Regions from separate parts of the Pararhodospirillum photometricum DSM 122 genome, predicted to be linked through region 3. Evidence: predicted binding sites of a transcription regulator. Region 3 holds the regulator's gene; each other region holds the start of a gene.

Region 1 (11,689 bases), 850 kb from region 3:
CCAAGCGGACCTTGGGTCAACGCCATTTCGATGTGCAGTTGATGGGCGGGATCGTGCTGCATCAAGGCCGCATTGCCGAGATGCGCACCGGCGAAGGCAAAACCCTGGTCGCGACCTTGCCTGTGTACCTGAATGCCTTGACCGGCCGGGGCGTGCACGTGGTGACGGTCAACGACTATCTGGCCAAGCGCGACGCCGAGTGGATGGGCCAAGTCTACCGCTTCTTGGGGCTCAGTGTCGGGGTCATTGTCAATGAGATGGACGATGCCCAGCGCCAGGCGGCCTATGCCTGCGACGTGACCTACGGCACCAACAACGAGTTGGGCTTCGACTACCTGCGCGACAACATGAAGCACCGCCTGGAGGATATGGTCCAGCGGCCCTTCTCTTATGCCATCGTGGACGAGGTGGATTCCATCTTGATCGACGAGGCGCGCACCCCCTTGATCATTTCGGGACAAGCCGAGGACAGCTCGGCTCTTTACCGCGCCGTCGATAAACTGATCCCCCACTTGGTGCCCGACGACTACGAGGTGGACGAAAAGGCCCGCGCCGTTACGTTTACCGACGAAGGCTCCGAGCATATCGAGACCTTGCTGCAAGAAACCGGCTTGCTGGTCGAGGGCAGCCTCTACGATGCCCGCAACGTCACGGCCTTGCACCACGCCACCCAGGCCTTGCGCGCCCACAAGCTCTTTGACCGCGATGTGCACTACATGGTGCGAAGCGGCAAGGTCATCATCATTGATGAGTTCACCGGCCGCGCCATGGAGGGCCGGCGCTTCTCCGATGGCTTGCACCAAGCCCTGGAAGCCAAGGAAAACGTCGATATTCGCCCCGAGAACCAGACCCTGGCCTCGATCACCTTCCAGAATTACTTTCGCATGTATCCCCGTCTGGCCGGCATGACCGGCACGGCCATGACCGAGGCCCCCGAGTTCCAGGAGATTTATGGCCTGAGCGTGGTGGATATTCCCACCAACCGTCCGGTCAAGCGCAAGGACCACGACGACGAGGTCTATCGCACGGCCAAGGAAAAGTACGACGCCATCGTGACCTTGATCGACGAGTGCCACAAGCGCGGTCAGCCGGTTCTGGTGGGGACCACGTCCATCGAAAAGTCCGAGATGCTGGCCGAGTTGTTGCGCAAGCACACCACCATCAAGCCCCAGGTGCTTAACGCCCGCTACCACGAACAAGAAGCCTTCATCGTGGCCCAAGCCGGCGTGCCGGGCGCCGTGACCATCGCCACCAACATGGCCGGCCGTGGCACCGACATCCAGCTCGGCGGCAATCTGGACATGCGGGTCCAGCGCGAAATCCCGGCCGACCTGCCCGAAGAGGAGCGCAACGCGCGCATCGCTGCCCTGCGCGTTGATATCGAAGCCAAAAAGACCCAGGCCCTGAACGCGGGCGGTCTCTATGTCATCGGCACCGAGCGCCACGAAAGCCGCCGCATCGACAACCAGTTGCGCGGCCGCTCGGGCCGTCAGGGCGACCCGGGCGCTACCAGCTTCTTCCTGTCGCTGGAAGACGACCTGATGCGTATTTTCGGCACCGACCGCATGGACGGCATGCTGCGCAAGCTGGGCTTGAAGGATGGCGAGGCCATCGTCCACCCCTGGGTCAACAAAGCCCTGGAAAAAGCCCAGCAAAAAGTCGAAGCGCGCAACTTCGAGATCCGCAAGAACCTGCTCAAGTTCGACGACGTCATGAACGACCAGCGCAAGGTCGTCTACGAACAGCGCCGCGATCTGATGATCGTCGAGGACGTGAGCGAGACCGTGTCCGCCATGCGCCACGAAGTCATCGAGGACATGGTGCTGGCCGCCATGCCCCACAAAGCCATGCCCGAGCAGTGGGATGTCGAGGGGCTGGCCGAAAAGGTCGAGCGGATCTTGGGCTTGTCGGTGCCGCTGGCCGACTGGGCCCACGAGGAAGGCATCGCCACCGACGAGGTGTGCGCCCGTCTGGTCGAGGCCGCCGACGCCCACATGGCCGAGCGCGTCGCCCTCTATGGCGCGTCGGTCATTCGTATGGTCGAAAAGAGCCTGCTGCTGCAAATCCTGGATGGCGTGTGGAAGGAACATCTGCTGCACCTGGAGCACCTGCGCCAAGGCATTTCCTTGCGCGCCTACGGCCAGCGCGACCCGCTCAACGAATACAAGTCGGAAGCCTTCTCGCTGTTCCAGGCTATGCTGTCCGAACTGCGCGAGCGGGTCACGGCGGTGTTGTGCAACGTTCAGCTCAACTTCGAGCCGCCGCCCCAGGCCCAGACCGAGCCCCCGATCCCGACCTCGGCGACCGGCCCCGTCGCCATGAGCGTGACCGGTCACCCCATCGATCCCCAGCGCCCCGAAACCTGGGGGCCGGTCTCGCGCAACGAGCCTTGCCCTTGCGGTTCGGGCAAAAAGTACAAGCACTGCCACGGCGCGCTGGCTTAAGCGGCAGCCCCATTTGCCAAAAGTCTCAAGGAGTGTCATCTTGAAGACACACGAGGGAGGGAGTGGCCCGCTCTCTCCCCCGTCCCGGGGTCCCCGGGGGGACTGGCGAGGGCGGTCGAAACCGGACGCCGGGTCCCCAAGCACTGGACGGGGACAGGAGCGATGCCGTGAACAAGATCCTGGTCGTGCTCTTTGTGTTTTTGACCGGCCTTGGCGCCGTTCAGGCCGACGAGCCGTTGCGGGTGGGGCTGCTGGCCTGTCGTGATGTGGCCAGAACGCGGGCTCAGTGGCAGCCCTTGGCCCAGTATCTGCAAGAGGCCCTGGGGGGCTCCGTCGTGGTGGAGGCCTATGGCACCCCGGAGATGAACGCGGCGGTGAGCGCCGTGGCCCTTGACGTGGTGATCACCAATCCATCCCATTACAGCGTTTTGAAAGCCCGCTCTGCCGTGTCGGCCCCCGTGGCCACCAAGGTGGTCCGCGAGGGGGAAAAGGCCCTGAGTTCGTTTGGCGGGGTTATCTTGGGGCGCGCCGACGACCCCCAGATCACGACCTTGTCCGATCTCGTCGGCAAGCGGGTGGCTACGCCGTCCGTGGAGTCCTTGGGGAGCTTCCAGGTGCAAGCCTTCGAACTGCTGGCCGCCGGGGTACCCATCCCCCAGGGCGAGCAGATCCTGGTCACCGGCATGCCCCATGACAGGGCCGTGGAGGCTCTGCTTGAGGGGCGCGTCGATGTCGCCTTTGTGCACACCAGCGAGATGGAAGCCATGGTGGCCAAAGGGACGCTCGACCCGGCCTCAGTGCGGGTGTTGCATCGCCAGGAGGAGCCGTTTTTTCCGCACGCGACCTCGACCCGGCTGTATCCCGAGTGGCCCGTGGCGGTGCGGCCCGGTTTGGAGGCCGACCGGGCCCGGCGGTTGACGGTGGCCTTGTTGACCCTTGGGGAGCACACAGAGCTGGCGCACGCTCTGGGGATCGAGGGGTTTACCATTCCCGCCGACTATGGCCCGGTGGAGGAGGTTTTGCACCGGATGCGTGCGCCGCCTTTCGATGCGCCGCCGTTTTTTTCCCTGGCCGATCTTTGGGGGCGCTATCGAAGCGCTGTTGTCGCTGTTTTGGTGTTTTGCCTGCTGCTGGGGGCGGCGGTTGGGATTTTGGAGTGGCAAAACAAAAGGGTTCGTCAAGGGAGATTGCGCTTTTCCAAGCTGTTCGAGGCGTCTCCTCAACCCATGCTGATCTTAGTCGAGGATCGCTTTACCGAGTGCAATGCCGCCGCCTTGCATGTCCTGGGGTGCCGTAGCAAAAGCGAGATAGTCGGGCGGGGGCCTCTCGACATTTCCCCCGAGATCCAGCCCGACGGCCGCCCCTCGCGGCAGATCCACGAGGAGATCAGGCAAGCGGCGCTTGGCGGCCAGTCCCCGTGCTTTGAGTGGGTCCACGCTCGTGCCGATGGCTCGCCGATGATCACCTACGTGTGTATCAACCGCATTGATCTGGACTTGCGGCCCGCGCTGGTTTGCGTCTGGCACGACATCACCCGCAGCAAGGCCCTGGAGGCCGAGTTGCAACGCTCCAACACCGAGTTGGAGCATTTCGCCCACGTGGCCTCCCATGACTTGCGCCAACCCTTGCGCATGGTCAGCAGCTACCTGGACTTGATCAATCGCCGGCTGGGACCCGACGCCACCGGTGAGATGCGGGATTTCATCGACTTTGCCCTCGGCGGGGCCCGGCGTATGGACCAACTGATCGTCGCCTTGCTCGACTACTCGCGGGTCGGCAGCCTCACCACGCCCCGGGAATCCATTGATCTGGCGACCGTCGTTCGCGAGGCCCTGGAGAACCTGCGCGTTGCCACGCGCGAGAGCGAGGCTCGCATTGATCTGGGGACCCCCTTGCCCACCGTGTTAGGCAATCGTATCGACTTGGTTCGTTTGTTCCAAAACCTGATTGGCAACGCCATCACCTATCGGCAAAAGACCCTCTCTCCGGTCATTTCTGTGAGCGGGTGGAACAGCGGCAAAGAGGTGGTGATCGAAGTCACCGACAATGGCATCGGCATCGCGTCGGAGGATCAAGACCGGGTGTTCGCCCTGTTCCAACGGGCCCGAACCGACGAACCGCGCGAGGGGACCGGGTTGGGCTTGGCGGTGTGCAAGAAGATCATGACCCGTCATGGCGGCAGGATCACGGTACGGTCCCAGCCCGGTCGCGGGAGTACCTTTGTCTTGAGCTTTCCGAAGGGGGCGGGAGGCTAGAAGAGAAAAGGCTGGGGAGGCCAGCCTCCCCAGGCCCCTTCTTTTGTGCGGGCTTATTCGGCCGGCAACCCTTTTCGTGCGGCGAAGCGGTAGGGATGGGCGGGGTAGACCCCGAGGACCCGAACTTCTTTGGTGAAGTGCCCCAGTTCTTCCAGGGCGCGGGTGAGGGGGGCATCTTCGGGACGGCCCTCGACGTCGGCATAGAACTGGGTGGCGACAAAGGTTCCGCCCACCTGGTAGCTCTCCAGCTTGGTCATGTTGATGCCATTGGTGGCAAAGCCGCCCAGGGCCTTGTACAGCGCCGCCGGCACGTTGCGCACCTGGAAGACAAAGGTGGTGATGCACGCCAGATCATCGCGGGGCACCACCGGCTCGCGGGCCATGACCAGGAAGCGGGTGGTGTTGTGGTTTTCGTCTTCAATGTTGGCGCACAGGGACTCCAGGCCATAAAACTCGCCGGCCAGTTCGCTGGCGATGGCCGCTTCGTTGGGGCGGCGCTGCTCCGCCAGTTCGGCCGCCGCGCCGGCCGTGTCGGCGTGGACGATGGCGGTCAGGCCGTGGGCCTTGATGAACTTGCGGCATTGGCCCAGCGCGTGGACATGGCTGCGCACGACCTTGACGCTTTCGAGCGGCGTGCCGGGCACGACCAACAGGTGGTGGCTTACCTTGAGGAAGAACTCGTTGACGATGAACAAGCCAGAATCGGGCATCAGGTGGTGAATGTCGGCAACGCGGCCGGCCACCGAGTTTTCAATGGGCAGCACGGCATGGCGGGCCCGGCCTTCGCGCACCGCAGCAAAGGCGTCCTCGAACGCCGGGCAGGGCAGCACCGACCAGCCGGGAAACAGGCGCGTGCACGCCATATGGGAATAGGCCCCGGGCAGGCCCTGGAAGGCCACGGTCACGGTGGGATCGCTCATGGACGGCGCACTCCAAGGGAAGGAAACAACAAGACGCTCACGCCCGGGGCGCCAGGGCGGCGCGGGCTCGCTCCAGGTCCTCGGGGGTATCCACGCCAAGCGGCACGGTCTCGACCAGGGCCGCCTCAATGCGCAAATGATGCTCCAGGGCGCGCAACTGCTCCAGCCGCTCGCGCTGCTCCAGCACGCCGGGCGCCCAGCCGACAAAAGCCGCCAGCGCGGCCCGGCGCCACGCATAGAGCCCAATATGGTGGTAAAGCGGCCCGTCGCCGGACGGCACGCTGGCCCGGCTGAAATAGAGGGCGCGGGCGTGGCGCGCGCCGGGGGCAAAGCCGGCCACTGCCTTGACCACGTTGGGATTGGTGCGTTCTTCCGGGCGGGTGATGGCACACACCGGGGTGGCGATGTCGATGCTCGGATCGGTGGCTAGAGCGCGCAACGTTTCGCGCAGAACTTGGGGGGCGAGGGTCGGTAGATCGCCTTGGACGTTGAGGATGACATCGTGGCGGCCTTCGGGGTCGCGTCGGCACAGGGCCTGCCACACCCGGTCCGAGCCGCTTGGCAGATCGGGGGCGGTCAACTCGGCTTCGCCGCCAACCGCGTGGATCGCGGCCACGATTTCGGGATCGCCCGCCGCCACCAGAACCGGGCCCAGATCCGCTTCAAGGGCTCGGCGCCAGACGTGGACGATCATCGGTTCGCCGTGGATGTCGGCCAGCGGTTTGTTGGGTAGGCGGGTCGCCGCCAGACGTGCGGGAATGACCAGAAGGGGGGTCATGATTTCAACTTTCCGTCCTCGGGAGAAAGGAAGGCTGGGGAGGCTGGCCTCCCCAGACCCCTCAGTCCCTTGGGGATCATCAACGCGGCGTTGTGAGCCGATTATTCGCGCGCGCGCAACAAGAACTCGCGGCCTACCTTGACCCGCGCTTCGCCATTGTAGGAGATGATGTCGGCGGTGGCGTAGGTTTCGTTCCAGTTCTCGGGCAGATAAGACCCGGTGCCGATAACATCGACCGGGGCCTTGGCATAGGCCATCACCCGGCACTTGGCCGGGGAAAAGCCCGAGGAGGCAATCAGGCGCACGGCGGGGAAGCCGGCCCGGTCCAGGGTTTCGCGCATGTGCCACAAGGCGGCGGCCGAGACGCCGGTGCCAATCAGGTAGCGCAACTCGGTTTCCGAGCGGTAGCCGCGGATCGCCTCGCGGGCGTTGCGCTCCAGGACACTGTAAGAGGTCTGGGTGTCCAGGCCCTCGACGAAGCGCCCGCCGTGGGTATCGAGGCGCATGCCCAACTTGCCCTCGGCCGCCAACTCGGGAAAGCGGCGGCAAACGGCCAGGGCATCGGTGATTTCCTGGCCGAAGTAATCGACGAGGACGATCAGATCCACCTCGGGGTGGGTCTCGTGGAACATCTCGGCGGCGCGCAACGTCGAGCCGGCATAGCCGATCAGGCTGTGGGGCATGGTGCCCCGGCCCTCGTCCTGGCCAAAGTAGTGGGCGGTGGCGTCGGTGGCGTTGCCGACAAAGCCCTTGGCGTCGCCCTTGCGCCGGGCCCGCTGCCCGCCGACCGAGGCGGCATAAGCCATGAGATCGGCCATTTCAGTCCCGGCGCAGTGGCGGGCATCCATGGCCAGGAAGGCGACCGTGGGCAGGTCCATGCACATGTGAAAGGCATTGTAGGCCGCGACGCAGCACGCCCCCAGCTTCTGGAGAAACAAGGTCTCCAGTTCGGACAGCGCGGCAAACGAGCCGGTGAGATACACCATCGGCTCGCCGGCGCCCACCCATTCGCTCTCCTTATAAAGGGGGGTGATGTCCACGGGGGTGCCGCGCTCGGCCGCCACGTTTTTCAGCCAGTCGAGGGCCAGACGCGGCGCAAACAGCACCGGACGGCGCATGAACACGGCATAAGTCACCGTGACATCCCCGAACCGCCGGACCACATCGGCGGTGCGGGAAAAATACTTGTCGGTCCACTGCGCGACCTCGGCCGCACCGGGCCAGCGATCGGAGCGCCTGTCCATGGTCCTCTCCTCCACACTCCCCGCTCAGGCGCGGGATTGGGCCCGTAGGCGGCTGCGTTCGGCCTTCAGGGCCTCGGCGATCAAGAACGCCAGTTCCAGGGACTGGCTGGCGTTCAGGCGGGGGTCGCAATGGGTATGATAGCGATCGCCCAGGGCGGCCTCGGTGATCTCCTGGGCGCCGCCGATGCACTCGGTCACGTCGGCCCCGGTCATTTCAAAGTGCACGCCGCCCGGGTGGGTGCCCTCGGCGCGGTGCACGGCAAAGAACTCGGTGACTTCCTGCAAGATCTTGAGGAAGTCGCGCGTTTTGTAGCCGCTGCTGGCCTTGACCGTGTTGGCGTGCATGGGATCGCACGACCACACCACGTTGCGGCCCTCGCGGGTGATGGCGCGGATCAAGGGCGGCAGGCCCTCGGTCACCTTGCCCGCCCCCATGCGCACGATGATGGTCAGACGGCCCGGCTCGTTGTGCGGGTTCAGCACGTCGCACAGCCGCAACAGGTCGTCGGTCTTCATCGACGGGCCCGCCTTGACCCCCACCGGGTTGGCAATGCCGCGCAGGTACTCGATATGGGCCCCATCAAGCTCGCGGGTGCGATCGCCCACCCACAGGAAATGCGACGAACACCCATACCAGCGCCCGGTCAGCGAGTCGGTGCGGGTTAAGGCCTGCTCGTAGTTGAGCAGCAGCGCCTCGTGGCTGGTGTAGAAGTCGGTCTCGCGCATCTGTGGCACGGATTCGGCGGTGAAGCCGCAGGCGTGCATGAAGTCCAGGGATTCGGCGATACGATCGGCGAAGGCGCCATAGCGCTCGGCCTGCGGGCTGCCCTGGACAAAGCCCAGGGTCCATTCGTGCACCTGGGCCAGATGGGCAAAGCCGCCCTGGGCAAAGGCGCGCAGGAGGTTCAAGGTGGCGGCCGACTGGTGATAGACCCGCAGCAAGCGGTCGGGATTGGGAATGCGGGCGTCCAGGTCGGCATCCATGGCATTGACCATGTCGCCGCGATAGCTGGGCAACTCCTTGCCTTCGACGGTCTCGAACGGCGCGCTGCGCGGTTTGGCGAACTGACCGGCCATGCGCCCCACCTTGACCACCGGCAAGGCGGCGCCAAAGGTCAGCACCACGGCCATTTGCAGCATCACGCGGAAGGTATCGCGGATGGTGTTGGCCGAGAACTCGGCGAAGCTTTCGGCGCAGTCGCCGCCTTGCAGCAAGAAAGCCTTGCCCTCGCCGACCCGGGCCAGGGCGCTTTGCAAGGAACGGGCTTCGCCGGCAAACACGAGCGGGGGAAATCGCGCCAGCTCCGCTTCGACGGCCGCGAGATGCGCGGCATCCGGGTAGTCCGGCATCTGCCGGGCGGGCTTCAAGCGCCAGCTGTCCGGGGTCCAGGTCGAGGCCATGGCGGGCGATTCCTTAGCGTGTGAGGGCGTCGAGAGATCCTTAGGCGAGAAGGGTTCGATATACGCAAGCGATTTCCTCCTGACCAGCGAAAAAGCCGCCCAGGATCGGAGGGGTCTGGGGAGGCCTCGCCGCCCCAGCCTTCCCTTTGTCTCTCCCCCCCCCTTCGTTCCTTTGGCCATGGTTGACTTGACCGCCTCGGGGGGTATGGTTGTGGCCCGGCCCAGACCCTCTCGCTGCCGGTTCTTTACGCCTTCGCGTGTGCCCACGACCCTGGGACCTGCCGGAGGCCCCCTCCCCAAGACATTCGCAGGAGCGACCAGGACGCCATGACCGACCAGTCCCTGAGCCAGATCATTGATGCCGCCTGGGAAGAGCGCGACGCTTTGACCCCGGCCACCCACGGTCCGGTGCGCGACGCCGTTGAAGCGGCGCTGGACGGCCTTGATCGGGGCACCCTGCGCGTCGCGGAAAAGATCGACGGGACCTGGACCGTCCATCAGTGGCTCAAGAAAGCGGTGCTGCTGTCCTTTCGCCTGTCCGACATGACCGTCATGACCGGTGGCCCGGCCGGCGCCGTCTGGTGGGACAAGGTGCCCGGCAAGTTCGAGGGCTGGGACGCTGCGCGCTTTCAGGAGGCGGGCTTTCGCGCCGTGCCCACTTGCGTCGTGCGTCGCTCGGCCTATGTTGCTCCCGGGGCGATCTTGATGCCGTGCTTCATCAATCTGGGCGCTCGCGTTGGCGAGGGCACGATGATCGACACTTGGGCCACCGTCGGCTCCTGTGCCCAGATCGGGCGCAATGTCCATCTGTCGGGCGGCGCGGGCATCGGCGGCGTGCTGGAGCCGCTCCAGGCGGGGCCGGTGATCATTGAGGACAACTGCTTTATTGGCGCCCGTTCGGAAGTGGCCGAGGGCGTGATCGTCGAAACCGGCGCCGTGCTGTCGATGGGCGTGTTTATCGGCGCTTCGACCCGGGTCATCGACCGCGAGACCGGCGAGGTCTTCATGGGCCGCGTGCCGGCCGGTGCCGTCGTCGTTCCCGGCACCTTGCCCGGCAAGCCGCTGCCCGATGGCACCCCGGGGCCGGGTCTGGCCTGCGCCGTCATCGTCAAGCGGGTGGATGAACGGACCCGCGCCAAGGTGTCCATCAACGATCTGCTGCGCGATCTGCCGCGCTAAGGAGTCCCTGGTGAGTCCTCTTGCGTCCGAGTGGACGGCCGACGCCCTGGCCGATCCCGTGCCCCTGGCCCGCGCTCTGATCGCCTGTCCCAGCGTGACCCCGGCCGATAACGGCGCGCTCGATGTGGTGCAAGCAGCGCTCACCGCTTTGGGCTTCGCCGTCGAGCGCCTTTCTTTCGGCGAGGAGGGAGGCGAGGGTGATCAGGCCCGGGTGGATAACCTGTTCGCCCGGCGCGGTTCCGGCCGGCCGGTGCTGGCTTTCGCCGGCCACACCGACGTGGTGCCGGCGCCGGCAGACAGTGGCTGGACCCGCGATCCCTTTGCCGCCGATGTCGAGGACGGCCTGCTCTATGGCCGGGGCGCCGTGGATATGAAGGGGGCCATCGCCTGCTTCATCGCCGCCGTGGCCCGGCTGCCGCGCGATCACCCGGGGCCGCTGGCCTTCCTCATCACCGGCGACGAGGAGGGGCCGGCCCTTCATGGCACCGTGCGTGTCTTGGAGTGGATGCAAGCCCAGGGCATTACGGTCGATCACTGTCTGGTCGGTGAGCCCACCAACCCCGAGGCTCTGGGCGAGGCCCTCAAGATCGGCCGACGTGGCAGTCTCTCGGCCACCATCACCTTGCGCGGGCAAGGAGGCCATGTGGCCTACCCGCACCGGGCCGACAATCCCGTGCACCGGCTGGTGCGCTTGGCGGCGGATTTGACGGCGGCGCCCCTCGATCGCGGCAGCGCCCACTTCGAGCCCTCCAGCATGCAACTGACCAGCTTGGATGTGGGCAATCCCACCCCTAACCTCATCCCGGCCCAGGCTCGCGTGACCCTCAACATTCGCTTCAACGATCATCACACCGGGGCCTCGCTCCAGCGTTGGCTCGAAGAGCGCGCGCTTCAGGCCTGCGATGGGCGACGCGACGCCTTCACCTTGGTCACGAAGCTCAGTGGCGAGGCGTTCGTGACCGAGCCTGGGCGCTTGACCACCTTGCTGGAAGACGCCTGCTTGGCGGTGGTCGGGCGGCGTCCGGTTCTTTCCACCTCCGGCGGCACATCCGACGCGCGGTTCATTCGCGCTGTTTGCCCGGTGGTTGAATTTGGCCTTGTCGGGCAGACCATGCACAAGGCGGACGAAGCGGTCGCCCTGGCGGATCTGGAGTCCTTGACCCAGATTTATCATCGCTTCCTGGAACGCTATCTTGAGGCCCCGGAATGAGCGCTGCCTTTACGGCCCGAATCGTGGCCGGTCTTGGCCTGTTGTTGCGTCTGGACATCCGGGCCTTTGCTCTTCTGGGCGAGACGCCGGCCGATGCCGCGCGCAGCTTTTGGGCCGCCGTGGTCCTGGCTCCGCTGTATCTGCTTTATATGCTGCTGGAGTTTCAAGGGGGAGCGGGCGGCAGTCCCTTCGGCCCGTATGGCCTGCTCAAGCTGCTGCATTACGTTCTAGGCTGGGCGCTGTACCCCGTCATGATGG
Region 2 (11,689 bases), 1.6 Mb from region 3:
CGAGAGGAAGACCCTGTGTCCTCCCCCCCCCTTTTCACCCTCTTATCATACCGCAGGGGTTTGGGGGGCTTCAGCAAAAAAATACACAAGCACGTCGTAATACGGGCGCCGGCCGGCGCCACGGCAACCATTGCCCCTTATTGCAGCGCGGGGGAGCGGAGGAATGTCCTGGTCATCCGTAAGGGGATGCGCGTGGTCTTTGCACGGGACGGCGGCGCTTTGTCTCAAGGGTTGGAGGGGGGAGCACGACTCGAGATCAGGCTGTGTTGCCCTCTGGTCATTGGGCCGCCAGGCGGGCAGGATGGGGCTCCCGTGGTGTGATGTCGGATCGAGGCCCCCCATGAGCCTGTCGGTGAGTGTGCTCCCTGTGACGCCCTTTCAGCAGAATTGCACCCTTTTGGTGTGTCAACGCACGGGTCGCGCCGCGCTGGTCGATCCCGGCGGTGAGCCCGAGGTGCTTTTGGCCGCGGTCAGGGGGGAGACATAAGGTCAGCGCCGGCCCGGGCCAAGCCCCCCCCCCATAGGGGGCAGGGCCTGGGTCAAGCCGGTCATCCCGGTGGGGGGGGCGTTCGGGATCCGGGGCCGCCGAGGGATCTGCGGCAACCATGAACCACGCGCCCACCAAACCGGCCGCCATGGTGCCCGCCAATCCCGCCAGCACCAGATTGGAGGAGACGCCGGCCCGGCCGGGAGCAAAATCGTCGTCGTCATCGTCGAAAGCGGCCCGACGGCCCCGACCGGCGCGCGGTGGGGCGACCAGATCTTCATCCAGATCGCCACCGCGCCCGGAGGGCGTCGCCAGATCGAAGGCGAGGTCGTCGTCGTCATCCAGGGCAGCCGGGGCCGCCCCTCTCTTGGGTCGGGAGGGACTTTTTACCACGGCTTTGCTCCCCGCACGATGACCTCCCCTTTCCTTACTTCGGGGTGGCCGGATTGCCGGCGTCGCCGCCGCGCAGCAGTTCCAGGGCCCGGTTGAGCTGAACGTCGGTTGCCGGCGCGCCGTCCTTGCCCGCGGGCTGTTCCGGGGCGTTCTCCTGAGGGGCCTGGGGGTCACTGCTCTTGGGCTTGCTGGTCGGCGGCAGGCGGTCGAGGGTGTCGTTGTCGAGGGCGTGCGGCAAGGAGGCCTCGCCGCGCGCCGGCGCGCTGACCCCGGGCTGTTCCACCTGGAGGTCGGGCTGAATGCCCACCGCCTGGATCGAGCGTCCCGAGGGAGTGTAGTAGCGCGCCGTGGTCAGGCGCATGGCCCCGTGGCCGGGCAGCGGCATGATGGTCTGGACCGAGCCCTTGCCAAAGGACTGGGTGCCCAGCACTCGGGCGCGATGATGATCCTGGAGGGCGCCGGCGACGATTTCGCTCGCCGAGGCCGAGCCGCCGTTGATCAGCACGATCATGGGCAGGCCATCGGCCAGATCGCCGGAGCGGGCATTGAAGCGCTGGGTGTCCTTGGGGTCGCGCGAGCGGGTCGAGACGATCTCGCCAGCATCGAGGAAGGTGTCCGCCACCGCGATCGCCTGTTCGAGCAAGCCGCCCGGGTTGTTGCGCAGGTCAAGGACATAGCCCTTGAGGGAGCCCTTGGCTTCCTTCTTCAGGCTCTTCATGGCGTCGATCAGGCCGTCGTCGGTCTTTTCGCTGAACGTGGTGATGCGGATATAGCCGATATCCCCCTCCAGGCGGGAGCGCACCGACTTGATGGTGACGACAGCGCGGGTCAGGGTGACATCGAAGGGCTTCTGGTTGCCGCGACGGATCGACAGGCGGATGTCGGTGCCCACGCGGCCGCGCATCTTCTCCACGGCCTCGGGCAGGGCCATGCCCATGACGCTGGTGCCGTCGAGATGGGTGATCAGATCGCCGGGCTGGAGGCCGGCCCGGGCGGCCGGGGTTTCGTCGATCGGCGAGACGACCTTGACGAGCCCCTCTTCCATGGTCACTTCAATCCCAAGGCCGCCGAACTCGCCCTTGGTCTGGACCTGCATGTCCTCGAAGGATTGCGCGTTGAGGTAGCCCGAGTGAGGATCAAGGGAGGTCAGCATGCCGTTAAGGGCCGCCTCGATCAGTGGCTCGTCGGCCACTTCCTCGACGTAGTCGCGCTTGACTCGTTCAAAGACGTCAGCGAACAAGTCGAGGAGTTCATAAGTGCGTCCGCCACGCGCTTCGGCCCAGCTCCCCCCGGACATGAAACCCGCCGTGAACGCCGAGCCGGCGATGGTCCCGGCCATGATCCATTTCTTAAAGGTCATCCGCTTGCGTTACCTTTGCTTGCCGTAAGCCAGGGGAGAGGATTGATCGGCTGACCCTTGCGGCGCATCTCCACATACAGGGCCGGCGTGTCCCCGCTGCCGTCCGCGGCCGGCATGACCCCAACCGGCTCGCCTGCGGTCAGGCGTTGCCCCACCACTCCGTCGATCCGGCCAAGCCCCGCCAGCAGCGTATGATATCCTCCGCCGTGATCGATGATCAAGAGATTGCCATAGCCCTTAAAAGGCCCGGCGAAGGCGACGACGCCCTCATAGGGGGCCACCACCTGCGCGCCGGAGCGCGTGGCGATCCGAAGGCCCTTGGCAATGCCACCAAGCTCGGTGCGCTCCCCGTAGGCGCCCACCAAACGCCCCCGCGCCGGAAAGGGCATGCGGCCCCGGGCCCGCTCGAACCCGGTATCGGGCACTTCCTCGATGGTGGGGGCGGGCTCCAGGCGGGGAGCCGCCACGATCGGTGAGGGCGGCTTCTGGTGCTGGGCTATCAGGGCCCGGCGCTCGGCCTCCTCGCGCTCACGGCGCTGACGCTCCTCTTCTTCGCGCTTTCGTTGCAGGCGCGCTTCTTCCTCGCGGGCTTTTTTCTCGGCTTCCAGACGGGCCAGCAGGTCGCGCAGGTCCTGGGCATCCCGTGCCAGTCTCCCCATGCGCTCCTCGGCGGCCTGCCCCTTGGCTCGCAGGTCTTGGGCCAGGGTCCGCTTGGTTTCGCTCAACGTCAGGAGGGCGGCATGCTCGGCCCGCAAGGCGTCGCCCGTGGCGCGGATCTGGGCCCGCTGGGCGCGAATGGCCGTATCGATGTTGTGCAGCGCCACCAACTCTCCGGCCAGGGTGCGGGCGTTGTCCCGGATTCGGGGGATCGCCTGGCGCAGCATGATCGCGACCCGCACCGTGTCGGCCGGGGGGGCCGGTTGCACCAGGAGAGCCTCGGTTGGCCGCCATGCGAGACGCTGCACCGCCGTGAGCACCCGCACGACCTGATCGTCGCGGCGCGACAAGGCGGTGCTCAGGGCTTTTTCCTCGCGGCCCAGGGCGGCCAGCCGGCTTTCCAGGGCCGAGAGGGTTTCCTCCTGGTCCTGAATGCGCCGCGCCGCCGCCACCATACGCTCGGCCAGAGCCTTGGCCTCGCGCTCGGTGGCCTGGGCCTCGCGGTCGAGCCGGGCACGCTCCGCTTCCTCGCGTTTCAGCTCCTGCTCGACCGCCTGCAAATCGGTGGGCGACGGCTCCGCCGCCCGCGCGCCATTCCCGGCCGCTCCCGCCAGCGCAAGGCCGGCCAGCAAGGCCGGGGTCCGCCACCAGGATCCAGGCCGGGAAAAGGCGCGCTCACCCCCCAACAGGATGTCCTCCCAACAAGGACCGGCCCGTCATCTCGGCCGGCTGAGGCAGACCCAGAAGAGCCAGCAGGGTGGGGGCAATGTCGGCCAGCCGGCCCTCGGCCAAAGTGGCCCCGGCCGGACCGTTGACCAGCAGCAGGTCCACCTTGCCGACCGTGTGAGCGGTGTGGGGCTCGCCGGTCACTGGGTCGCGCATCATCTCGGCGTTGCCGTGGTCGGCGGTGACCAGCATGGTGCCGCCGGCCGCCTTCACCGCCTCGACCACCCGCCCCAGCCCGGCGTCCACCGTGCTCACCGCGCGCATGGCTGCCTCCAAGATGCCGGTGTGCCCCACCATGTCGCCGTTGGCGTAGTTGACGATGATCACGTCGAAGCGTCCGCTCTCGATGGCCGTCACCAGTTGGGTCGTCACCTCGGGCGCCGACATCTCGGGCTGGAGATCATAGGTCGCCACCCGGGGGCTGGGCACCAAGATCCGTTCCTCGCCCGGGAAGGCCCGCTCCTCGCCGCCGTTAAAGAAAAACGTGACGTGGGCATATTTCTCGGTCTCGGCCAGACGCAACTGGGTCAGCCCGGCCCGCGAGAGAACCTCGCCCAGGATGTTGGTCAGCGCCTCGGGCGGAAACATCACGTCCATGAAGGCGTTGTGCTCGCGGGAGTACTCGGTCAGGGCCAGACCCCGCACCAAGGCCGGGCTCTGCCGGGGAAAGGCGTCAAAGCCCGGCTCCAGCAAGGCCCGGGTCAACTCGCGGGCCCGGTCGGCGCGGAAGTTGGCAAACAGCACCCCGTCGCCGTCCTTCATGCCGGCGTAGTCGGCAATCACCGTGGGCAGCACGAACTCATCGCCCTTGTCGTGCGTGGCATAAAACCCGGTGATGGCCGCTACCGGATCGGCGGCGTGCTCGCCCTCGCCAGCCGCTCGCACCCCTCGGCCAAGGCTGGCGCGGAAGGCGCCCCCAGCGGCACCAGGACCTCCCCCGCCAGAACCTCTCCCAAGGGAGCCGCGCCGAGCGCCGTGCCGCTGTCCGGCGGCCCCGGCCCCAAGATCACATGGACCAGACTCCCGCCATAACCAAAGGCATTGACCGCCACCCGGCTCGCCCCCAGGGGCTCCCCGGCCCGGGCCAGCCGCAGGCCCAGGGCGGCAAAGGGAATGGCCGGGCTGGGCGCCCCTTCCAGCCGGTGAGGCGGCAGGCACCGGGCCTGAAGGATCCCCAGGGCCTTGATCACCCCGGCCACCCCCGCCGCCGCCTCCAGATGCCCAATGTTGGCTTTCACGGACCCTATGGGCAGGGCAGAAGCGCGCCCTCGGCCATAGACGGCGCCAATCGCCGCCGCCTCGACCGCATCACCGCGCTCGGTGCCGGTCCCATGGGCCTCGACATAGCCGATGTCGCTGGGATCCAGGCCGGTGGCGGCCAGAACCCGGGCCATGACCTCTTGCTGCGCCGCTCCGTGCGGCAAGGCAATCCCCGCCGTGCGCCCGCCGTGGCCCTGCCCCACCCCTTCGATCACCGCCCACACCCGATCCCCGTCGGCGCTTGCCTGGGCCACCGGCTTGAGCACCAGCACCGCCGCGCCCTCCCCCCGGCCATAGCCATCGGCGCGAACGGAAAACGGCTTGCAGCGACCGTCGCGGGCCAGCAGACCGGCAGCGGCCATCGCCAGAGGATACTCGGGGCGCAGCATCACCGAGGCCCCACCGACCAGCGCCAGGGAACACGCCCCGGCCTCCAGGTCACGCACCGCCAGGGCCAGGGCGCTCAAGCTAGAGGCACAGGCGGTATCGACGGTCAGGCTGGGGCCGCGCAGGTCAAACACATGGGACAGCCGGTTGGCCAGCATGGTCAGGGTCGAGCCCACGGCCGAAAACCGCCCCAGCCCCCCCCGGGCCGGGGCAGCGAACTGATTGAGCAAGTGATCGGTGGTGAACCCCCCGACATAAACCCCGACCGGCCGACCAGCCAGGGCGGCGGGATCCAGGGCGGCACGTTCCAGCGCCTCCCAGGCCACCTCCAGGAGAAGGCGCTGCTGCGGGTCAAGACAGGCGGTTTCCTCGGGGGCCAGCCCGAACACGTCTGGATCGAACCCCTGGACGTCGGGATCCAGGAAAGAGCCGCCCTCGACCACCATCTTGCCGGCCGCCTTCTCGGTCGCCTGAAAGCGCGCCGCCGACCAGCGCTCCGGGGGCACCGGCCCCGCCCAACACGCCCCGGCCATCAACTGTTGGAAAAAGGCCTCCGGCTCCGGCGCTCCGCCTGGGAACCTGCCTTGAGCCCCAATGATGGCAACACGAGACATCTTTTGCGGCGCCTATTTGTTTTTTTCTCCTTCCACGAGGGTGATCCCCGCTTGACAGGAAGGCAACCCTTCTTTTCGCACTCCTCAAGCTCTCTTGGGGAATCAAGGGGATCCAAGAAGGGGGGCCCTTCGGTCGTGTGAAACCGCTTGGCGGACCTCTCGCCCCCAAGGGAGGGGAACCCGCCGCTGGACGATCGCTGAACACCGTGCCCGAAGTTTCTGGGCTGCCTCTGTTAACCCACTGCCCCCAGGGGACACGTTATGGATCGCGGATGTCCGGGCTTTCAGTCTCGACCATCGACCGGGCGAGGCGTTCGATGATCAGACCCAAGGCGGCGGCCACGGCGGAATCATCACTCTGGGCTCCGGTGGACTCGACGAACACGCCGCGTCCCCGCCGGGTCGTCTCGCGTGACCCCAAGCGACGATCTTCCCACTGCGCGATCACCCAGCAACTGTCGCGCCCGATCTCCAGCGTTTCGATCACAAGGCTCAAGCGCCGGGCGGCCTGGGGGGCGGGCTGGGTGGTCAGAACCTGCCCCGGCAGGTGGGGCAACAGGGCCGAGGCCAGGGCGTCGGTCAGACCCGAGGACAAGCGTTCACCCCATCGACCGTCAGGGCTCGGGGTCAGTTCGTTGGGACCGGTACGGCGCAGAATATCGGTGGAATCCAGGTAATCGGGCACCCTCACAGGCATCAAAGAGACGAGCGGCGCTCCGTTTTGCGCCGAAATCACGCTGGCGGGGCCGAGGGTCGCCGGAGCGAGAATAAAAAGACGCGGGGCGGGCTGGCGCGTGCATCCACAAAGACTGGCCAGCGCCAGCGCCAGCACCAAGGCCCGTCCCCTCCCCCGCCTCATGGCCGCCCCCCGATCAACGCGCTGGGATCGCGTTCCAGCGTATGAGCAAAGCCGCGCAGGGCACTCGCGCTGGCGGCCAGATCGCGGACCGTGGCCTCTAACCCGGCCCGCATCGACGACTCGGCGTTGGTCATGGCGTTGATCGATCCCACCAGGGCACCAGCCTGGGTGAGCGTGCGCTCTGAGGTCTCCAGAACACGTCCGAGATGATCACCAACCCCCGCGAGCTGATGCTCGCTGGTGACCGCCAGATGGTCGATGGCGGCGAGAGTAACCCGGGCCGCATCGGAGGTTTGCTTGATGCTGTCGGCCAGGGGGCCGATCTCACGAGGCAAGATCTCGGCGATGCGCTGGAGAGCGATCAGGGTCTGGCGGGTGTTTTCCACCATTTCCTTCAAGGGCAGGTCGGTGATGGCACTTTCGATGGTCTGAAGCGTGGAAGGGATCGAGGGAATTTCCGGGCGGTCCTGCGCCTCGCCCAGCACGGTTCCCGTGACCCCGGGCTTGATGTCGAGATCGATACGCAGCCGTCCCGTGATCAGGCTTTGCATATTAAGCTGGGCATGCAACCCTGCCTTGAGCAGTTCGTCGAACCGGGCCTCGTCGGGCGCGCTCCCCTTGCGATCCAGGACGATCAACGAGGGATCGAGATCAAGAAACACCGGGATGCGTGCGACCAGGGTGTCGGTATTCAAGGTAATGCTGATGGCGGTGACCGTGCCCACCTGAACCCCGCGAAACGTAACCGGCGCCCCAACCCCCAGGTTGGCCACCGAGCCCTGGAAATGAACCACCGCGTGGACCACCGGGGTGAACCAGGTTGTGCCGCCGAACAGCACCAAGGCGCCGGCCCCCAGGCCCAGGGCGCCCAGGATAAAAACACCAACAACGGTGGGGTTAGACGCCACGGCGGGACTCCCCCGGTCCCGCCCCTGGCCCCCCAGGGGCGCCAGACGGTCGGGATCGGGTCATGAAGGCATGGACCGTTGGATGCGCGCAGGTATCGCGCAAGAGCGTCGGCGCTCCGTGAGCTAGGACCGTCTTGGTGTCGGCATCCAAAAACACGCCGTTGTCGCAAATGCCGAACAGACTGGGCAACTCATGGCTGACCAGCACAATGGTTGTGCCGAACCCGTCGCGCACCTCCAAAATCAGATCGTCCAAACGCCGCGCGGTGATCGGATCCAGTCCGGCCGAGGGTTCGTCGAAAAACAAAACCTCGGGATCAAGGGCCAGGGCGCGGGCCAGACCAGCCCGCTTGCGCATGCCGCCACTCAGGGCCGCGGGCAGAACATCGGCGGCGCCGGCCAACCCAACCAAGGAGAGTTTGACGTGAACCAGGGCGTTGATCGAGGCCGGATCCAGCGAGGTCAGTAAACTGAGAGGCAAGGCAACGTTCTGGGCCACGGTCATCGAGCTCCAAAGGGCGCCACTTTGGAACAAAACGCCAAAGCGACGCCCCAAAACGGCGCGGCGCGGAGCATCGGCGGCCCAATAATCTTCGTCGCCCACATGGATGGTGCCGGCCTGAGGGCGCAATAGCCCGATCATCGCCTTCAAGAGGGTGCTTTTGCCGCAGCCACTTCCCCCCATGATCGCAAAAATGGCCCCGGTCGGGACCTCGAACGACACATCGTGCTGAATGACCGTGGCCCCGAAGCCGATCGCGAGGTCCCTCACCGTAATTTTAGCGGCGGCGGGCACGGTGGGCGCGACGAACGAGGACATCATGACGCTAGATCCCTATCGCATTGGCACAAAGGGCAAAAACGGCATCCAGCGCGATCACACCAACGATGCCCGCAACAACGGCGGTGGTGGCGGCGCGGCCGACGTCGCTGGCGCTGCGCCCGGCGTGCAAGCCAACATGACAGCCAGCCAGAGCAATCAGGGKCCCAAAGCTCAGGCTTTTGCTCAGACCAAGGGCAAACTGAAGACCCGAGACCGCGAGGCGGGTTTCTTGCAGATAGGCGATCGCTGACACATTCAGGGTTGCCACCGCAACGAAAAACCCTCCCAAAATGCCCGTGGCGCATCCATACAGGTATAACAGCGGCATCATCACGGTGAGGGCGAGGACCCGCGGCACCACAAGAAAGTCCACCACCGGAATGCCCACGGCGGTCAGAGCGTCGATTTCCTCGTTGCCCTGCATGGTCGCCAACGTGGCGGCAAAGGCGCCGCCGGTGCGTCCGGCCAGAAGGATGGCCGTCATCAACGCCGCCATTTCGCGCACCACGGCAATCCCGACCATTCCCGCCACATACACATCGGCCCCGAAGCCGCGCAACTGAACCGCTCCGACAAACGCCAAAATGCCGCCAACCAAGGCGTTGACCGCCGCAACCAGCGGCAAGGCGGCGCCTCCCGCTTGGCGCATGGCGTCGAGTACGTCGGTTGCCCGCACAACGGAAGGACCGCGCAGCGCCGCACCGCTCTGAAGGGCCACCCGGCCCACCAAGCCGATGCCGGCCAGCGCCTCGGTTGCAACGCCCAGTCCCGCCCCTCCAACGCGTGCTAAAAACGATGGGGGCACACCCGCGCTTGGACCGAGCTCTCCCGATACGACGGTGAGGGCGAGCAAACGGCGCGCCGGCCCGGGCAATCCGCTATCCTCCACCCTCAAGCCCTGCGCGAGGGCGCCGTCGCGCAAAAGCCCCAGAAAAGCCAGCAAACCACTGTCCCAGCGCCCCAACGCCTCGGCCTGAAACACCAAAACAGAGGGCTTTTCGGCGAGAATCCGGGCCACCGCGCCGATGTCCACGCCCCTGTCGCCGCCGATCCAGTCGCCCGATACCGTCAAGACAGTGCGCTTGCTGTCGATCTCCACCGTCCACCCTCGTCCCCCCGCCCCGGGCCCCCTGGGAGGAATGGGTACCGAAACGGGGGAGGAGAGATCTGGGGCAACAACAACAGGAGTCACTGTCGGGTTCCTTATCGCACGCCAGCCCCCAGGCGGGTGCCCACCGGTCAGCCTTTTATAAGAGCGTCACGAACCCAGAAGAGGACGGGGCAAAGGAGGGGCCGGGGAGGAGGCCTCCCCCGCCTTCCCGCGCCGACGGGCCTCATTCCTTATCGGAATCCTTGAGCCCGCCGGCGATGTTCTGGGCCTTTCCCTCGGCCTGATCGGCGCGACCGTCCTCTTCCAACTTGGCGTCGCCCAAGACCTTGCCCAAGGCCTCCTCGATCGAGCCCTTGATCTGCTTGGCGGATCCGACGATGCGATCCTTGTCCATGGTGTCATGCCTTTATTTTAGGGGAGCGCCGGTTGGGCGCGGGGACCATCGATCCCACGGGGGATCCGACGTCGTCGCGAAAGAACCGTCCTGGCTGGCCCTTGTGGTCCGGGAGGAGAGCCCCCCGCGCCCTCTCAAGCCCTTGAGACGCTCTTTCCTTTGACGAAGATACGATCAAATCCTGTCGCGCCGGCAGTCTCGGAAAATACGCACATCAGAACATCCCCACAAAGATTTCAAAACCATAGAGACCTACTCCACAAGACCACTCGCATCTCTTAAACCATGATCTCATTTATGTTTTTTTACTAAAGACCCCTCCCCCTGGCCGGAACCCATATTTTTCTCCTCCCTGTGCGTAATTTCCGACCCTCTCCCCGCAGCCCCGGCCTGGATTATTTTCATGAAATCCTGCGGCCCCTCACAGCGGCTCCCCCCCTCGTTTCTTGGAACGCCGGTGGCGGGGACCTCGACGCCCAACGAGGGGGCTGGGGAGGCTCCGGCCTTTCTTGATTCCCTTCTTGCCTCTCAGCGCCCCCTTCATCGCCCAACCGCAATGCCCCGTTCCCCAAGGCCTTGAGCCGGGGAGCCTCTGCCAACAAAGGAGCAGGACATGCCCAGCGGCCAGGACGATCGCGCCATTCGACAGGGGCTTGAAACGTCGGAGGCCGACAGGCGGCACAGGGAAGAGGGGGACAACGTGCTTCCCAGACCTGGCCGTCGCCCTTTGCTGCGAATCTGGGGAGAGGTCCTCCAAGAACCGATGTTGGCCCTGTTGCTGGGAGGAGGCGCCGTCTACCTAGCCCTGGGAAACACGCGCGACGCTGTGATCTTGCTGACCTTCGCCAGCGTGTCCGTTCTTATTACCGTCGTCCAGGAAGCCCGCACCGAGCGGGTCTTGGAGGCGCTACGGGATTTGACAAGTCCCCGAGCCCTGGTAATCCGGGGGGGGAAGCGTCTTCGTGTTGCCGGGCGAGAGGTGGTGCGCGGTGACTCCGTGGTCCTGGCGGAGGGAGACCGCGTGCCCGCCGATGCGGTGCTGGTGGTCAGTGACGATCTCCAAGCCGACGAATCCCTGCTGACGGGCGAGTCCATGCCCGTGCGCAAACGAGCGCGGATCGACGGTGAAGCCTGTGACGCCCTGCGCCCCGGGGGAGATGATACGCCGGGGGTGTTTTCAGGGTCCCTGGTGGTGCGCGGAACAGGCATCGCGGTGGTCAGCGCCATCGGCCCCCGGAGCGAAATCGGCAAGATTGGCCAATCCCTCAATACCGTGGCCAGGGAACCGCCCCGGCTGCGTCGCCAGACCCGCCGGTTGGTCTTGCTGTTTGCCCTGGGCGGTGGTGCGGTGAGCCTCCTGGTGGTTGTTTTGTATGGCCTGTTGCGAGGAAGTTGGCTCGACGCGGTTCTCGCGGGGATCGCCATTGGCATGTCGATGCTTCCCGAAGAGTTTCCCGTGGTGCTCACGGTGTTCATGGCCATGGGGGCATGGCGGATCTCCCAGGCCCGCGTTCTGACCCGCCGGGCCGCCGCGATCGAAACCCTGGGCTCGGCCACTGTGCTGTGCACGGACAAGACGGGAACCTTGACCCAAAACCACATGTCGATCGTCGAGATGCGCCGAGGAGACGCCACGTTGCGCCCCTTCGCCGTGCCCTCCTCTCTTGAACACGCCCCGGCCCAGCCGATACCCGAAGCGTTTTGGGAGTT
Region 3 (8,637 bases):
CCCCCAAGGTCATGTGACCCCTGGGTCATTTGGCAAAGGCCAATTGGAGGCAAAAGTGATCAGGAAGACCCTCGCTCTGGCGGCCGTTGCGGCCATCACCATGGCTGGCGCCGCCGAGGCCCGCGATCAGATCCGCATTGTCGGCTCGTCCACGGTGTTTCCGTTCTCGACGACGGTGGCCGAAAACTTCGGCAAGACCACGAACTTCAAGACCCCGGTCATTGAATCCACGGGCACCGGCGGCGGGCTGAAGCTGTTTTGCGCCGGCGTGGGCGTGGAGCACCCGGACATCACCAATGCCTCGCGACGCATCAAGACCTCCGAGGTCGAGACCTGCGCCAAAAACGGTGTGACCGAGATCACCGAAGTCAAGATCGGCTTCGACGGTATCGTGCTGGCCAACGCCAAGACGGCGCCGCTCTTTGACGTGAACAAGAAAACCCTGTTCCTGGCGTTGGCCAAGGAAGTTCCGGTGGACGGCAAGTGGACGGCCAACCCCTACACCAAGTGGAGCGAGATCGATCCGAAGCTTCCGGCGGTGGAAATCGAGGTTCTGGGACCGCCGCCGACCTCGGGCACCCGCGACGCCTTCGTTGAGCTGGTGATGGAAGCGGGCTGCGAGACCTTGCCGGAGTGCAAGGAGTTGAAGAAGACCGACGAAGCCGCCTTCAAGAAGGTGTTCGCCTCGGTGCGCGAAGACGGCCGCTACATTGAGGCCGGCGAAAACGACAACCTGATCGTTCAGAAGCTGGAGAGCAACACCAAGGCTCTGGGCATCTTCGGGTACTCCTTCCTGGAGCAGAACGCCGACAAGATCCAGGGCTCGCGGGTGGATGCGGTTGATCCGACCTTCGAAAACATCTCTTCTGGCAAGTATGGCGTGTCGCGTTCGCTGTACTTCTACGTGAAGAAGGCCCACGTCGGCACCATCCCCGGCATTCAGGAATTCGTGAGCGCCTTCACCAGCGACACCGCCTGGGGCCCCGAGGGCTACTTGGCTGACAAGGGCCTGATCCCGCTGCCCGACGCCGAGCGCGTCGAGACCGCCAAGAAGGCCCAGGCGCTCGCCCCGCTGGCCCTCTAAAACTCTGACAACACCGGCCCTGTTTCCCGGAAAAAAGCCGGGAAACAGGGTGTTGTCCTTATCCCCGGGTTAGGCGCGTTTTTCCGGGAACGGCGTGTAAAATCTGTTGTGGGTGGGTGTTGTTTCTGGTCAATAGCGGCCAGACAATAACCATCCCCCCGCCCCGAGCCGCCCCGCGCGCGGCGGTTTTTGGTGACATGGTTGCCCTTTCCTTCTCCGTTCGGACGGCGTGAGACGCGATGAACACCCTGCTGCTGATCCTGACCGTGGCCGCGCTTGCGACCATGTCCCATGTTTTTGGATCCCGGCTGGCACTGCGCAAGGCGGGACCCCATCCCGTGGTGCTGCATTCGCTCCCGGGATACCATGGCCTGTACGTGGCCCTTTGGTGCGGCCTGCCCGCCCTGGCCCTGATCGTGCTTTGGCTGGTGATTGAACCCCTTGTCGTTCATGAGCTGGTGCTTTCGACCCTGCCGCCATCGTTGGTCAACGATCCCTCGGGCCAGCCCCTGGATCCGGCGCGGGTCCGCCTGCTGATGAACGATATTGCCAACGTGGCCGCCGGCAACATCTCCTCGTCAAGTGATCCCGCCGTGGTCGAGGCCGGCCACTATCGCGCGAGCCTGGAGACCATCGCTTATTGGTCCATGGCTGTTTTAGTGGTGTCGTTGGCCCTGGCCGGGGCCGCCTGGGGGCTGCGAGCCATCACGCCGTCGCTGCGCGCGCGCAACGCGGTGGAAAAGGTGGTGCGGGTCTTCATGATCACCTGCTCGACGGTGGCCATCCTGACCACCATCGGCATCGTGTTGTCCCTGGTGTTCGAGAGCTACCGCTTTTTCCTCAAGGTTCCGGTCACCGACTTCCTGTTCGGCCTTGAGTGGAGCCCGCAGATGGCGATGCGCGCCGATCAGGTGGGCTCGTCGGGGGCGTTTGGCGCGGTGCCCTTGTTTGTCGGCACGGCGGTGATTGGCGCCATTTCGCTCCTGGTCGCGGTACCGGTGGGCCTGTTCTCGGCCATTTACATGTCGGAATACGCCGCGCCCAAGTTCCGGGCCTGGGCCAAGCCGGCCCTGGAAATTCTGGCGGGCATCCCCACCGTGGTCTACGGCTTTTTTGCTGCCCTGACCATGGCGCCGGCCATCCGCTCGTTTGGTGAGAGCGTGGGTCTGTCGGTGTCGTCCGAAAGCGCCCTGGCCGCCGGTGTGGTCATGGGCATCATGATCATTCCTTTTGTCTCGTCGCTGTCCGACGACGTGATTTCCGCCGTGCCCCAGGCGATGCGCGAGGGGTCGCTCGGCCTCGGCGCCACCAAGAGCGAAACGATCCGCCGGGTGGTGATCCCGGCCGCCCTGCCCGGCATTGTGGGCGGCGTGCTGCTGGCCGCGTCGCGGGCCATTGGCGAGACCATGATTGTGGTGATGGCCGCTGGCCTAGCCGCCAACCTGACCGCCAATCCCTTCGAGGCCGTGACCACCGTGACGGTGCAGATCGTGACCTTGCTGGTGGGCGACCAGGAGTTTGACAGTCCCAAGACCCTGGCGGCCTTTGCCCTAGGCCTCGTGCTGTTCTTCATCACCCTGATCCTCAATGTTGTGGCCTTGCACGTCGTGCGCAAGTACCGCGAACAGTACGACTGATCCCGTCCGCCCCGGCCTCCGGCGCACAGGAGGTCAAGCTGTTGCCGCGAACGCTTTGCGGGCGCCTGGATCACGCGAGTCCAGCGCCACCACGAGGAAGACCGATGGCCCAAAACACCACCGAAATCGTCCGGGCAGGACTGGCCCGGCGCTATGCCCAGGAAAGACGTTTTCGCGCCTGCGGCCTGGGCGCCATCCTGATGGCCCTGGTCATGCTGATGACCTTGTTCGTGACCATTTTTTCGGAAGGCTTCAGTGCCTTCTGGACCACGGAAATGGAACTGGAGGTCACCCTCTATCCCCAAGACATTGATCCGCAGGGGACCCGGGACTTCCAGGCGATTTCCAACGCCAACTATCGCAAGCTGATCACGCAGGCGATGGGCGACCTGTTCCCCGATGTCACCGGCCGTCAGGAAAAGCGTGAATTGATGGCCATGATCTCGGAAGGGGCGACCTACCGGGTGCGTGAAATGGTCCTCGACTCCCCGACCCTGATTGGCGATCGCATCACCATGCGCATTCCGGTGTCAGCCGACATCGACATGCTGGCCAAGGGCCGGATCAAGACCGATGTTCAGGAGAGCAACCGCCGGGTCAGCGATAACCAGATCGCATGGTTCGAGCGGCTCAAGAGCCGGGGCCTGATCCATTCTGCGTTCAACTCCACTTTGTTCAGCGCCGCCGACAGCCGCCAGCCCGAGTTGGCCGGCATCTGGGGCGCCCTGGTGGGGTCGTTCTACACCCTGGTGGTCACCCTGACCCTGTCGTTTCCCATTGGGGTGGCGGCGGCCGTCTACCTGGAAGAATACGCGCCACGCAACTGGTTCACCGACCTGATCGAGGTGAATATCAACAACCTCGCGGCCGTGCCGTCGATTGTATTCGGTCTGTTGGGTCTGGCCGTTTACATTAATATGTTCGGGCTTCCACGCTCGGCGCCTCTGGTGGGCGGTCTGGTGCTCACCTTGATGACCTTGCCCATCATCATCATTGCCAGCCGCGCCGCCCTCAAGTCGGTGCCGCCGTCGATCCGCGAGGCGGCCCTGGGCGTGGGCGCCTCGAAGATGCAAATGATCATTCACCACGTGCTGCCGCTGGCCATGCCGGGCATGCTGACGGGCACGATCATCGGTATGGCCCACGCCTTGGGCGAAACGGCGCCGTTGCTGATGATTGGCATGGTGGCGTTCGTGGCCGATGTGCCGACGAGTCCACTGACCCCGTCCACCGTGTTGCCCGTGCAGATCTTCCTGTGGGCCGACAGCCCCGAGCGCGCCTTTGTTGAACGAACCTCGGCGGCGATCATCGTGCTGCTGGGCTTCTTGATCCTGATGAATGCCGGCGCGGTGATCCTGCGCAAGAAGTTTGAAAAGAAGTGGTAAGCCCCATGACCGACCAGAAAGAAGTCTTCACCGGTACCGCTGGCCAGCCCCGCATCAGCGATCGCGACGTCAAGGTCTCGGTCACCGACGCCAACGTGTATTATGGCGAAAAGCACGCCATCAAGAGCGTGAGCCTTGACATCGCGGCGCGTGAGGTGACCTCGTTCATCGGCCCGTCCGGCTGTGGCAAGTCCACCTTCTTGCGCTGCTTGAACAGAATGAACGACACCATTGATATCTGTCGGGTTTCCGGCGATATCCGCCTCGATCAGGAGGATGTCTACGACAAGAAGGTGGACGTGGTGGAACTGCGGGCCCGGGTGGGCATGGTGTTCCAAAAGCCCAACCCCTTCCCTAAGTCGATCTACGAAAACGTGTCCTATGGCCCGCGCATCCACGGGATTGCCCGCACCAAGGCAGAGATGGACGAAATCGTTCAGTCGTCGCTAGAACGCGCCGGCCTGTGGGAAGAGGTGAAGGACCGCCTGGAATCACCGGGCACCGGCCTGTCGGGTGGCCAGCAACAACGCTTGTGCATTGCCCGGGCCATTGCCGTGTCGCCCGAGGTGATCTTGATGGACGAACCGTGCTCGGCCCTCGACCCCATCGCCACGGCCAAAGTCGAGGAACTGATCGACGAACTGCGCTCCAATTACACCATCGTCATCGTGACCCACTCGATGCAGCAGGCGGCGCGGGTGTCGCAGCGCACCGCCTTTTTCCATCTCGGGCGCCTGATTGAATGCGGGGATACAGAGGTGATTTTCACCAACCCGCAGCATAATCTGACACAGGGCTATATTACCGGCCGCTTCGGTTAAGTCCTACCCGCTCCGGGGAGACAAAAATGAACGCCGAGCACACCGTGCGATCCTTTGATGAGGATCTGAAGACTCTGGTGAAGGCCGTTCTGCGCATGGGCGGACTGGCGGAGGCCCAATTGGCCAACGCCGTTCAGGCCCTGGTGCGGCGCGACAGCGACTTGGCCGGCCAAGTGGTCGCCGCCGATGCCCGCATTGATGCCCTGGAGCAGGAAATCAACGACCATGCCGTGCGCTTACTGGCCTTGCGCCAGCCCATGGCGGCGGATCTGCGGGCCATCATTGGGGCGCTCAAGATCTCGGGGGATCTGGAGCGCATTGGCGACTATGCCTCGAATGTGGGCAAGCGGGTTCTGGTGCTTAACCAGCTCCCGCCGGCCCGCCCCGTGGCTTCGATCCCCGGCATGTCCCGGCTGGTGCGCGACATTCTCAACGACACCTTGGATGCCTACGGAACCCAGGACCTGCATAAAGCCGTTGAAGCCTGGTCCCGGGACGAGGAGGTGGACCATCTATACACGGCCCTGTTCCGTGAGCTGGTAAGCTGTATGATGGAAGACGCCCGCAACATCTCAGCCTGCTCACACCTTCTTTTTGTGGCCAAGAACATCGAGCGCATTGGCGACCACACCACCAATGTCGCCGAAAACATCCATTTTCTCGTGTCCGGCACTCCCTTGCGCGCGGCCCGCCCCAAGGGGGGAGGGATCGGAGACACGGGGGACCGCCTCTAGGGTATCGTGAGTTGAGCATGAAACCACAAGTGATGATCGTCGAGGACGAGGCCTCCCTGGTGACCCTCTTGCGCTACAATCTGGAAAAGGAGGGGTATCGCGTCGTCGAGGCCATGGATGGCGAGGAAGCCTTGACCATGGTCGCCGAGGATCAGCCGGACATGATGATCCTCGACTGGATGCTGCCGGTGATGTCGGGCATTGAGGTGTGCCGCCAATTGCGCCGCAAGCCTCGGACCCGCGATCTGCCGGTGTTGATGCTGACGGCGCGTGGCGAGGAGGCAGACCGGATTCGTGGCCTCAATACAGGGGCCGATGACTATATGTCCAAGCCGTTCTCGATGCCCGAGCTGCTGGCACGGGTGAAGGCCTTGTTACGCCGCTCGCAGCCCACCAACAGCAAGGGGAGCCTGATCTACGCGGATCTGGTCATGGACTTGGGCGCACACCGCGTCACCCGAGGCGGTCGGTCCATTCACCTGGGGCCGACTGAATTTCGGCTGTTGCAGTTTTTGATGCAAAACGCCGGAGCGGTATTTTCGCGCGAGGAACTCCTGAACGCCGTCTGGGGCCCCGATATCTATGTCGAGCCCCGCACCGTCGATGTTCATATTCGCCGCTTGCGCAAGGCGCTGAATGGCGAGAGCGATGGTGACTTGATCCGCACGGTGCGCGCGGCCGGCTACGCCTTGGACGCCGACACCACAGCGGCTCGTTAAAGCCCCGTCTTTTGGTCGTCAAGGGATCCGAGAGGAGAGAGGGCTGAGGAGGTTCGCCTCCCCAGCCCTCTCATGCCGTTAAGAGTCGTAGGCGATCAGGCTGTCCACCGGGATCGCCGTGCGCTCACGGCCCTTCAGGAAGGTCAGTTCGATCAAGCAGGCGGCGCCCACCACGTTGGCGCCGACCTTGGTCAACAGGTCGGCGGCGGCGTTGAGGGTCCCCCCCGTGGCCAGCAGGTCATCCAAGATCACCACGCGCTGGCCGGGCTCGATCGCTCCTTCCTGGATTTCGACCGTATCGGTACCGTATTCCAGGGCATACTCGTGACGCACGGTCTTGCCGGGCAGCTTGCCCTTTTTACGCACCATGACGAAGCCCAGACCGAGCTTGAGGGCCAAGGGCGCCGCGACCAGGAAACCCCGGGACTCGATACCGGCCAGCACGTCGGGCGCGCGGGGCGCGACGGCCTTGGCGATACGGCCCATGGCCACCTGCCAGGCATCGGGATGGGCAAGCAGGGTGGAAATATCGTAAAAGAGAATTCCCGGCTTGGGAAAATCAGGCACTTCGCGGATATGATCCTTGAGATTCATCGCTGACTCCGGTGTCGGTCAAACAGGGGAAAGCCTTCGGGCGCGGAGGGTACAAGGCCCAGGCAACGGGTGAAAGCCGGAAAGTCCCTTCGCCTCTTGAGAAAACTCTTCCTTCCCCGACATGGACCCCACCCCCCTCTGACCGAGCCCGGGGGCCGCCCGGCGCCGACGAAAGAGAGAAAATGCCCCCACGTTTATCGCGTTATGCTTATTAATTGGCCCTCCCGCCCCCCTCTTTGAAAGCACGCTTTTCAAAAGAGGGGGGCGGGAGGGCCATGAACAGAAGAAAAAAGGGGGTCTGGGGCATCGCCCCAGGCGGGGATCGGGGCGGCAGCCCCGTATCACCCGAGGCGAACACCCCCGTCTTAGTTCTCGACCCGCCGGGTCCAGGGGAGGAGGGCGACGTTGATTCCTTCTTCGTGGAGGGCCTTGGCGTCTTCCAAGGTGGCGCTGCCGTGGATGGGGCGTTCGTCGGCTTCGCCGTAATGGATGAGGCGGGCTTCTTCGGCGAACCGCTCGCCGACATCTTCGCAGGTTTCCTCGACGTGGCGGCGGAGTTCGCGCAGGGCCTCGGCGACTGGGCTAGGCGGGAGGACGGGGGCTGTCGCCGCCGGTGTCGGTGTTGGTACCGCTGCGGGAGGGGGGGCGGGGAGGGGGGCCGGAGGAGCGGGCGTGGCCTCTGCCCCGTTTTGCGCTGCCGCCGCGAGGGCGCGTCCCAGCAAGGACAAGGTTTCGGCGCGGCGGGCGTCCTTGCCCCGGCCTGATACCACGCTGGGGGCCATCAGTGCCTTGGCGACCTGGGAGGAGCCACAAAACGGGCAAGGGACCTCGGCGGCCGCCAATTGGGCATCGCAGGTTGCGCTGTCGCGAAACCAGACCTCGAAATCGTGCTCATTGGTGCAAACCAGGGTATAGCGGATCATGCCCCCTGTCCTCGTGGGCTGGGGCCGGGACTTCCCGACCCCCAAAGATTGAAGGTAGACGGTTCTGCTCAGGGGCGCCAGGGCCAAACCGGCACGGGCGCTGCCCTTTTTGAGGAGAAAAGCGTCAGCTCAGAATTTCGCTTTCGAAGGTGGCGGCAAGCAGACCGGCCACGCTGTCGCGCGTCAAGTCGCGGGTGATGAAGACCAGACGCGAGCGCTTTGGTTCTCCTTCCGGCCAAGCGGGCAGGGCCAGCGGCGGGTGGAAAATATGCTGGACGCCATGCACGGCGATCGGTTTGTCCTGGCCTTGGATGTCCAAGATCCCTTTCACCCGCAACAGCCCTTCGCCCTTGCTGGCGATGAGCATGTCCATGGCCATGACGAAGGCATCCCAGGGCAGGGGTTTGTCATAGGTCAGGACAAAGGCACCGATGTGATCGTCGTGGCGGTTGCGATCGTGCCTGTGATGCTCGTCGTGTTCGTGGTGATCATGGGGGTGATCGTGATGATGGTCATGGTCATGGTTGTGATCATGATGGTGATGATGGCCATGGTGGTGATGCCGGTGGGCGGGGTCGTCGCCGCGCTCGGCCTCGTAGGCTTCCTCGCGCAACCAGCGCGCCACATCGGCGGTTTTGCCATCCAGGCTGAACAGGCCGCAGTCGAGCAGCAGGTCGTAGTCCAGGGCCCCGTGCTGGGCGATCAGAATCGGGGCGGCCGGATTCAGGGCGCGCAGGCGT

The links. The regulator PhoB, encoded in region 3, activates phosphate uptake and scavenging genes when phosphate is short. The targets are predictions, from matches to a motif close to TNTCATAAAACTGTCA.
Region 1: the regulator PhoB is predicted to act here: its motif matches at 2,478-2,493, upstream of RSPPHO_RS17565 (PhnD/SsuA/transferrin family substrate-binding protein).
Region 2: the regulator PhoB is predicted to act here: its motif matches at 9,720-9,735, upstream of RSPPHO_RS11020 (MlaE family ABC transporter permease).

The regions. Positions count from the first base shown of each region.
Region 1 covers NC_017059.1:1,064,826-1,076,514, reverse strand. The annotation lists gene secA (preprotein translocase subunit SecA) at 1-2,444, shown strand, start outside; gene RSPPHO_RS17565 (PhnD/SsuA/transferrin family substrate-binding protein) at 2,612-4,699, shown strand; gene RSPPHO_RS04665 (prephenate dehydratase) at 4,753-5,619, opposite strand; gene RSPPHO_RS04660 (3-deoxy-manno-octulosonate cytidylyltransferase) at 5,657-6,397, opposite strand; gene RSPPHO_RS04655 (nicotinate phosphoribosyltransferase) at 6,499-7,641, opposite strand; gene RSPPHO_RS04650 (class II 3-deoxy-7-phosphoheptulonate synthase) at 7,666-9,042, opposite strand; gene dapD (2,3,4,5-tetrahydropyridine-2,6-dicarboxylate N-succinyltransferase) at 9,370-10,221, shown strand; gene dapE (succinyl-diaminopimelate desuccinylase) at 10,232-11,431, shown strand; gene RSPPHO_RS04635 (hypothetical protein) at 11,428-11,689, shown strand, end outside.
Region 2 covers NC_017059.1:2,450,326-2,462,014, reverse strand. The annotation lists gene RSPPHO_RS19980 (hypothetical protein) at 278-880, opposite strand; gene RSPPHO_RS11055 (S41 family peptidase) at 915-2,240, opposite strand; gene RSPPHO_RS11050 (murein hydrolase activator EnvC family protein) at 2,237-3,583, opposite strand; partial or broken gene gpmI (2,3-bisphosphoglycerate-independent phosphoglycerate mutase) at 3,573-4,499, opposite strand; gene RSPPHO_RS11040 (polyketide synthase) at 4,466-5,884, opposite strand; gene RSPPHO_RS17890 (PqiC family protein) at 6,144-6,743, opposite strand; gene RSPPHO_RS11030 (MlaD family protein) at 6,740-7,651, opposite strand; gene RSPPHO_RS11025 (ABC transporter ATP-binding protein) at 7,641-8,474, opposite strand; gene RSPPHO_RS11020 (MlaE family ABC transporter permease) at 8,479-9,573, opposite strand; gene RSPPHO_RS11015 (CsbD family protein) at 9,809-9,979, opposite strand; gene RSPPHO_RS11010 (cation-translocating P-type ATPase) at 10,593-11,689, shown strand, end outside.
Region 3 covers NC_017059.1:220,046-228,682, reverse strand. The annotation lists gene RSPPHO_RS00925 (PstS family phosphate ABC transporter substrate-binding protein) at 56-1,084, shown strand; gene pstC (phosphate ABC transporter permease subunit PstC) at 1,324-2,721, shown strand; gene pstA (phosphate ABC transporter permease PstA) at 2,826-4,106, shown strand; gene pstB (phosphate ABC transporter ATP-binding protein PstB) at 4,112-4,927, shown strand; gene phoU (phosphate signaling complex protein PhoU) at 4,954-5,661, shown strand; gene phoB (phosphate regulon transcriptional regulator PhoB) at 5,679-6,380, shown strand; gene RSPPHO_RS00895 (adenine phosphoribosyltransferase) at 6,459-6,974, opposite strand; gene RSPPHO_RS00890 (DUF1178 family protein) at 7,340-7,897, opposite strand; gene RSPPHO_RS00885 (CobW family GTP-binding protein) at 8,022-8,637, opposite strand, start outside.